DNA from 2 places in the Nostoc sphaeroides genome. Region 2 is predicted to be linked to the other one. Evidence: predicted binding sites of a transcription regulator. Region 2 holds the regulator's gene; the other holds the start of a gene.
What was found. Region 2 encodes NtcA, which controls nitrogen genes in cyanobacteria. Its sites were predicted from a motif close to TNTGTANNNNNNNNTACANA; they were not measured.
Positions count from the first base shown of each region.

Region 1 (3,426 bases), 290 kb from region 2:
CGATAATGCCGTTCTCCAAGATGCTCTAAATCTTGGGGCGGAATCCCAGGCCCGTTGTCACTAATGACAATTCCCTGAAAATTAGCCTTTTCTTGTCCCGCCTGAATCAAAATTTTGCCCCCAGTGGGAGTATATTTCAAAGCATTATCAATAATATTAGTTAACACCTCTCGTAATGCCTTGACATTTGCACGTACTAGGGGTGAATTCTGTTGAATTTCAGTTATTAGTTTTAGCTTTCGCTCTTGTGCGATCGCTTTGGCTGATATTAATAATGGTTCTAATATATCTGCTAATGAGCAGTCAACTGCCTTGTCTCCCGTTCCCGGCAATAATAACGGCGGTTTAGCGTCTTTTTGGATAGTTGCTTCCACAAATACTTCTTTGGGGAGATGTAGCGGTGCTAAATCCGCCCCCGTTAAGTCAATTACTTGATCAAATTGTTGCAGCAATTCTTGGAGGCGATCGCTTTCCCGCACAATACTATTTGCCACATTTCGGTTGGTGTCTGCTGGTCTAAGCCTTTTCAATAGCAGTTTACCAAAAGTTCGCAACGCCGTTAAAGGGTTACGAAACTGATGCAACAGATTATCCAGCAAATCTCGCTGTTTTTCTTGGAGAATTTGTTGCTCACGCAACTGCTGCTCAAACCATGCTCGCCGTTGATCTAAAATACAAGCGATCGCCAATGTTTGGGCTATCCGTTGAATCTGACTTTCCTCGTGTTCATTCCATCCGCGATCTTTCCTACCCGTCACTAGTAACCCCATCATCACACCCTCATAAACCAGAGGTAAAACAATTTGGTTGCCACTAAATAGGTATTCCTCTTTTAGATGGGGCCTTGACGCATCTGGTATCTCAGACTCCGGTGACGACGTTGGAGATTCTGATCCTGCTGTCAATAACCTTCTCTGATGATTGGGTAGTATAAACACATTTTCAACTTGAAGCTGCTTGTGTACTGTCGCTTCAGCATTCTCCTCTCCTGGTGATAATAATGCTGTTTCCGGGTAAATTACCACAGGAATAAGTTTTGCATCGCCTGAAGGAGTTTCTACCAATTCTTGTGTTAGGTACACAATACTTATTGTTGCTCCCAGCCCTTGGGTTAGTAGCGCTATTTGCTCTCGACATAGAGCAATAAAATCGGAACTGGCAGACATTAACATTTTTTAGCTTTTGCTCAATATTACAGATTTTGAGGCATCATGATTAAGAGAGGATACTTAGTTTTTACCTCACCCATTTAATAAAGCTTAACTAAAATCTTTTACATGAAAGGTTTGTACTAAGGGATTATATCGGAATGGTAGTTTTGTTTTCTCTATCTCCAAAGATATTAATTTTCTTAAATTAAAAGGTTAAAAACTATTGATATTTTGAACTATAACCTATATAATGACGACGGATTTTGTAGCTATCACTACAATCTATAGCTTGAAAGAGGAGGACAATAGATTGGCAAGGAGACGCAAAAGGAAGAGTCGTCGTCGTCAGGAAGGACGGCGAATTTTGGAACATGTGCCTCAATATAGCATCGAAAGTGGCGAAGAAAAACCTGTGACAGCAGCGAGAAGATTCATTCAAGCTGAAGGTATTTTGCCACCTGCGTTGCTACTCGTAAAGCGAAATGAACACACCACAGACCGTTATTTCTGGGCAGAAAAGGGACTCTTTGGTGCTCAATACGTAGAGGAAAACCATTTCTTGTTTCCTAGCTTGAGGGTGTTAGAACCTTCACCAGGTCAAGAACCTCTTGCTTTAGCTAGTCGGTGAACCATAAACGGTCATCTTACGCATTGAATGTGGCTCCTGACTATCATTAACTGGCAAAATTGCTAAGTTTATGCAAAATTTAATTTTTTTTTAGTTTGGAGCTGATTTGCTTTTTAAGGCTAGTCCAGGTAGTTGGAAAATCAACTTGTGTCAAACCACGGGGAACTCCAAAAAATAAATTATTCCACATTAAAGTTGTTGACTGTTGACTGTTGACTGTTGACTGTTGACTGTTGACTGTTGACTGTTGACTGTTGACTGTTGACTGAAAACTCCTGAACCGTCAACGGTCAACAGTGAACAATAGCAATGGAATATTTTTTTACTTGGAAGTCCCCCACGCTAGATTGCATGGGTTGATAGTATTTTGAAAATGCAGAAGGGAGTGGGTATAGAGCCAAGCGCCTCCAAAAGCGCTAGTGAAGTTGCGATTTTATGCCGTAAATTGTTAAACCTTGCTCTGTCAACAAATTTAAGTTAATGAATTTAAATTTTTCCCCACTACTTATGTCGTGGGGAAAATTGACAAAGCAGAAGTCTTGATTTCCTCCTTCCTACTTTCCATTGCCTAAAGAGTAGATCGGGTCAGAACTCTGCATATCATAGTTAAGAGATGGTCATAAAAACCAACAATTATTCACCAGCCTTGAGCTGTAGAATCCTCTGTAACTCACTGAGTTCATCTCGATGGGCAACTACAGTGATCTTACTTGAGGAGGTTTGTTTGCTCTGAGTTGTTTCTACTTTGAGCGACACCTTCTCAAGTCTTCCAGATTTTTTCCAATAAAATAGACCAGTCAAAGGCGACAGCAGTACCATAGGCAGAACAAAGGTACTGAGGTTAGGAAAAAGCAGGTACACGACTAGTGATAGACAGACAATACCAGTCGCTGCCAGCAGAGTTAAAAATATAGCTAAAAACCAACTGGGGCGAACATTACCTTCAAAAGTCACTTTATTTTGTTCTCGGTCTACCTCTGCTACTCGGTAAGACCGCGAGCGAAAATACTCTTTTAATTGAGACATTAAAGCAGCTTCGTCTTGCTCAGATACCAGTTGCGCTGTTTCTATGCGGTCTTTAGTCGAGGCACGAATAAAGAAAAACAGCCCAACTGATAACAACAAGGTTAGCAGGAACGTAGATGGCAGAATAGCAGTATCCATAACTAATTGTTACTGTTTGACTGGAGGAGACTTATTCATTATCAATTATTCATTATTCGTTACTTTGTCCTCCTATTGATGTAGTCAAGCCATTGAAAAGCTAAGTCCTGCGCTTGACCTTGCCATTCTGGAGAAACTTGGTACATTCGCCTGGGGCGTCCTCGTCCTTCGAGTTTCTTCCAATATCCAGTGATAGCCCTTTCGTCTTCCAGAAATTTGATTGCACTATAAAGTACGGTATCCGAAAGCCTATAGGTTGGATATTCAGTTTCTAATTGCTCAATCAACTCGGTTCCGTAAGATTCACCTTGTAACAAAACAGACAGTATGTAACAAACTGCTACTTCCTGACAAAGGTAAGTTGGCGGAGGATTCTCAAAGAATTGATATATATCCTCAAGTTTCATGGTTAGTGAATGGCTAAAAAAATGCCTTAGGGTAGAGTCTACAATCGTCGTAGCCAGTATATAGTGCTACTACTAA
Region 1 covers NZ_CP031941.1:3,025,658-3,029,083, reverse strand. The annotation lists gene D1367_RS13390 (GAF domain-containing sensor histidine kinase) at 1-1,172, opposite strand, end outside; gene D1367_RS13385 (DUF3155 domain-containing protein) at 1,462-1,779, shown strand; gene D1367_RS13380 (cofactor assembly of complex C subunit B) at 2,413-2,943, opposite strand; gene D1367_RS13375 (PadR family transcriptional regulator) at 3,003-3,350, opposite strand.
Region 1: a site for NtcA is predicted at 1,414-1,433, ahead of D1367_RS13385 (DUF3155 domain-containing protein). Genes of this name have one in related genera too.

Region 2 (3,426 bases):
CCGAGGGGTTTCAGTTGACTGGTCGTAGTTTGAATTAACTTGGCGATTGGTTGTTTGCATGGAGAGTGGAAAGAGTTAAAAGTTAGGAGTTAGGAGTTATGAGTTATGAGTTATAAATTTTTAACTCTTAACTCCTCACTCCTAACTCATAACTTTATCGCGTCACATTCCCATAATTTCATATCCTGCATCTACATATAGAATTTGTCCGGTAATACCGCTAGACAAATCACTACATAAGAAAGCGGCAGCGTTACCCACTTCTAGCTGAGTTACGGTGCGTCGTAGGGGAGCTACTTCTTCTACATGATGAATCATATCCAAAATTCCACCCACTGCTGAAGATGCCAAGGTGCGGATGGGGCCTGCGGAGATGGCATTGACGCGGATATTTTGTGGCCCTAGTTCAGCAGCCAAGTAACGTACACTCATTTCTAAGCCAGCTTTGGCAATTCCCATGACATTATAGTTAGGGATTGCCCTAACACCGCCTAAATATGTGAGGGTGACGATACTACCTCCCTCTGTCATCAAAGGTTTAGCTGCACCACTTAACTGCACCAGCGAGTAGGTACTGATTTCTAAGGCGGTGTTGAAGCCAGAACGAGAGGTTTGACTAAAATCTCCAGTCAAATCGTCTTTGCTGGCAAAGGCCAGACAATGGATGAGGATGTCTAGCTTCCCCCACTTTTCGCGGATTGTCTCAAAGGTAGATTTAATCTGGTCTTCATCTTGGACATTACAGGGAAGAAATAAACTGGGGTTGAGAGGTTCTACCAATTCCGCAACTTTTTTCTCCATCTTGCCGCGTTCATCGGGCAGGTAGGTAATACCCAGGTTTGCACCGGCTTTATGCAGCTGTTGGGCGATGCCCCAGGCGATCGAGCGGTTATTGGCAATACCTGTAACAAGAGCATTTTTTCCAGTCAGATTTAGCATATAAATTGTTAATGCGATCGATCATCTAGGAGCATACTAGAATCTGAGGCACGTTTTGTCTTTGTTTTATACAGGATTTGCAAAAATGAATATTGGTAAGAGTGTTTGCTATGACAAAAATCTTGATTTTTCCTAAAGATATTTCCAAAATAACTTTATTTGTTCTTTAAAAAACCCTTTCTAATACTGCTATTGGAAGTACTTATCAACAATTTGTAGCTGAAAGGATCAACAATTATGTATCATTATAAACAAAGAGTTATGAAGAGATTAGTTTGAGTATAGGAAAGTACAGAAAGGTTGACGGTGCTTTATTCATTTTTCGGGTGTATTCTTAGGTAATCAGTTTTTGTTTTTCCGGCATTGGGTAGGGGAAGGGAGATGATCGTGACACAAGATAAAGCCCTAGCAAATGTATTTCGTCAGATGGCGACCGGGGCGTTTCCGCCAGTTGTGGAAACGTTTGAACGCAATAAAACGATCTTTTTTCCTGGCGATCCTGCCGAACGAGTTTATTTTCTTTTGAAAGGTGCTGTTAAACTTTCCAGGGTGTATGAGGCAGGAGAGGAAATAACGGTAGCGCTATTGCGGGAAAATAGTGTTTTTGGTGTATTGTCATTGCTGACAGGAAATAAGTCGGATAGATTTTACCATGCAGTTGCATTTACGCCTGCGGAATTACTGTCAGCACCAATTGAACAAGTGGAGCAAGCGCTCAAGGAAAATCCAGAATTATCAATGTTAATGCTGCGAGGTCTGTCTTCGCGCATTTTACAAACGGAGATGATGATTGAAACTCTCGCTCACCGAGATATGGGTTCTAGGTTGGTAAGTTTTTTGCTAATTCTTTGTCGGGATTTTGGAGTTCCTTGTGCAGATGGGATCACAATTGATCTGAAGTTATCTCATCAAGCGATCGCAGAGGCAATTGGTTCAACTCGTGTTACTGTTACTAGGCTACTAGGGGATTTGCGTGAGAAAAAGATGATTTCTATCCACAAAAAGAAGATTACTGTGCATAAACCTGTTACCTTAAGTAGGCAATTCACATAAAATCAATTGGAGAAAGGGGAATCGGCGCGTGTTCTATTTTAAAAAATGACACTAATAGCTAGAGGTAAATCTAAAATTGAGTAATTTCAGCTATTGCCCATTTCCACTTCTTTCCAGACAATGCTTAAAAGTAGTAGGCTGTATCTGGAAGGATTTCGGTAGCTAAAGATGACCACCGGATACATCCTCATCGCAGCAATTTTGATTCTGGGAGGCGTAATTGCAACCGTGGGCGATCGCATCGGCACACGAGTTGGCAAAGCCCGCCTCTCACTTTTTAACCTTCGTCCGAAAAATACTGCTGTACTGGTAACTATTTTTACGGGCGGTTTGATTTCCGCATCAACTTTAGGAATTTTATTCGCTGCCGACGAAGGCTTGCGAAAGGGAGTCTTTGAATTAGAAGATATTCAAACAGACCTCAGACAGAAGCGGGAACAGCTAAAAACCGCAGAAACTCAGAAAAGTCAGGTAGAGAGCGAGCTAAATCAAGCAAGAATTGCCCAAGCAAAAGCACAACAAGACTTGCAGGTAATTAATCAATATTTGCAGGCGGCGAATGCCAAACAACGCCAAACACAAGCTCAGTTGAACCGCACCATTAGTCAACAAGCTCAAACTCAAACTCAACTCCAACGCACTCAAAGTCAGCTAGAACAGGTTGTACCTCAGTACCAAAAAGCTATAGCTGAATTGCAAAGCGTTTACAATCAGAGAAAGGAGCTACAAGCGGCAGTTGAACTACTGAAGACAGAACGTCAACGACTATACGCTGAAGCTAAAAAAGCTATTGACGAAGCCAAAACAGCGATTGAAAAACGCGATCGCGAACTTGCTAATCGCCAAGAAGCCATAGAAGTGCGCGATCAAAAAATCTCCCAACTCGATCAATTGATTCAAAAGCGTAATGTAGAAGTTGCAGCGCGAGAGCAAGTAATTGCCACACGGGAATCGCGCCTCAAAGAATTGGAAGCACAACAGGAGCAACTAGAGATAAAAGTTGCCAGGTTGGAAAAATATTATCAGTCTTACCGCGACCTGCGTCTGGGTAAGCTGGCTTTAGTTCGCGGTCAAGTTCTATCTGCTGCTGTAATTCGTGTTAACCAACCTGCTGCCGCTCGTCAGGCAGTGATACAACTTTTACAAGAAGCTAATCGCAACGCTAACCTCGAATTAAGTGAACCTGGGGCAAATCCTGCCAATGTAGAGCTACTGCGCGTAACCCAGGATAGGGTTGACCAATTGAGCAAGCCGATTGGCGATGGTCAAGAATACGTCGTGCGAATTTTTTCGGCTGGTAATTACGTCAGGGGAGAAAAGCAGATAGAATTTTTCGCCGATACAGCCCGAAATCAATTGGTTTTTTCGGGAGGCGCAGTGCTGGCCACAACGACTGCTGATTCCAAAACCATGACATCCTATCAGTTACAGCAG
Region 2 covers NZ_CP031941.1:3,318,401-3,321,826, reverse strand. The annotation lists gene hisB (imidazoleglycerol-phosphate dehydratase HisB) at 1-60, opposite strand, end outside; gene fabI (enoyl-ACP reductase FabI) at 163-939, opposite strand; gene ntcA (global nitrogen regulator NtcA) at 1,321-1,992, shown strand; gene D1367_RS14635 (DUF3084 domain-containing protein) at 2,161-3,426, shown strand, end outside.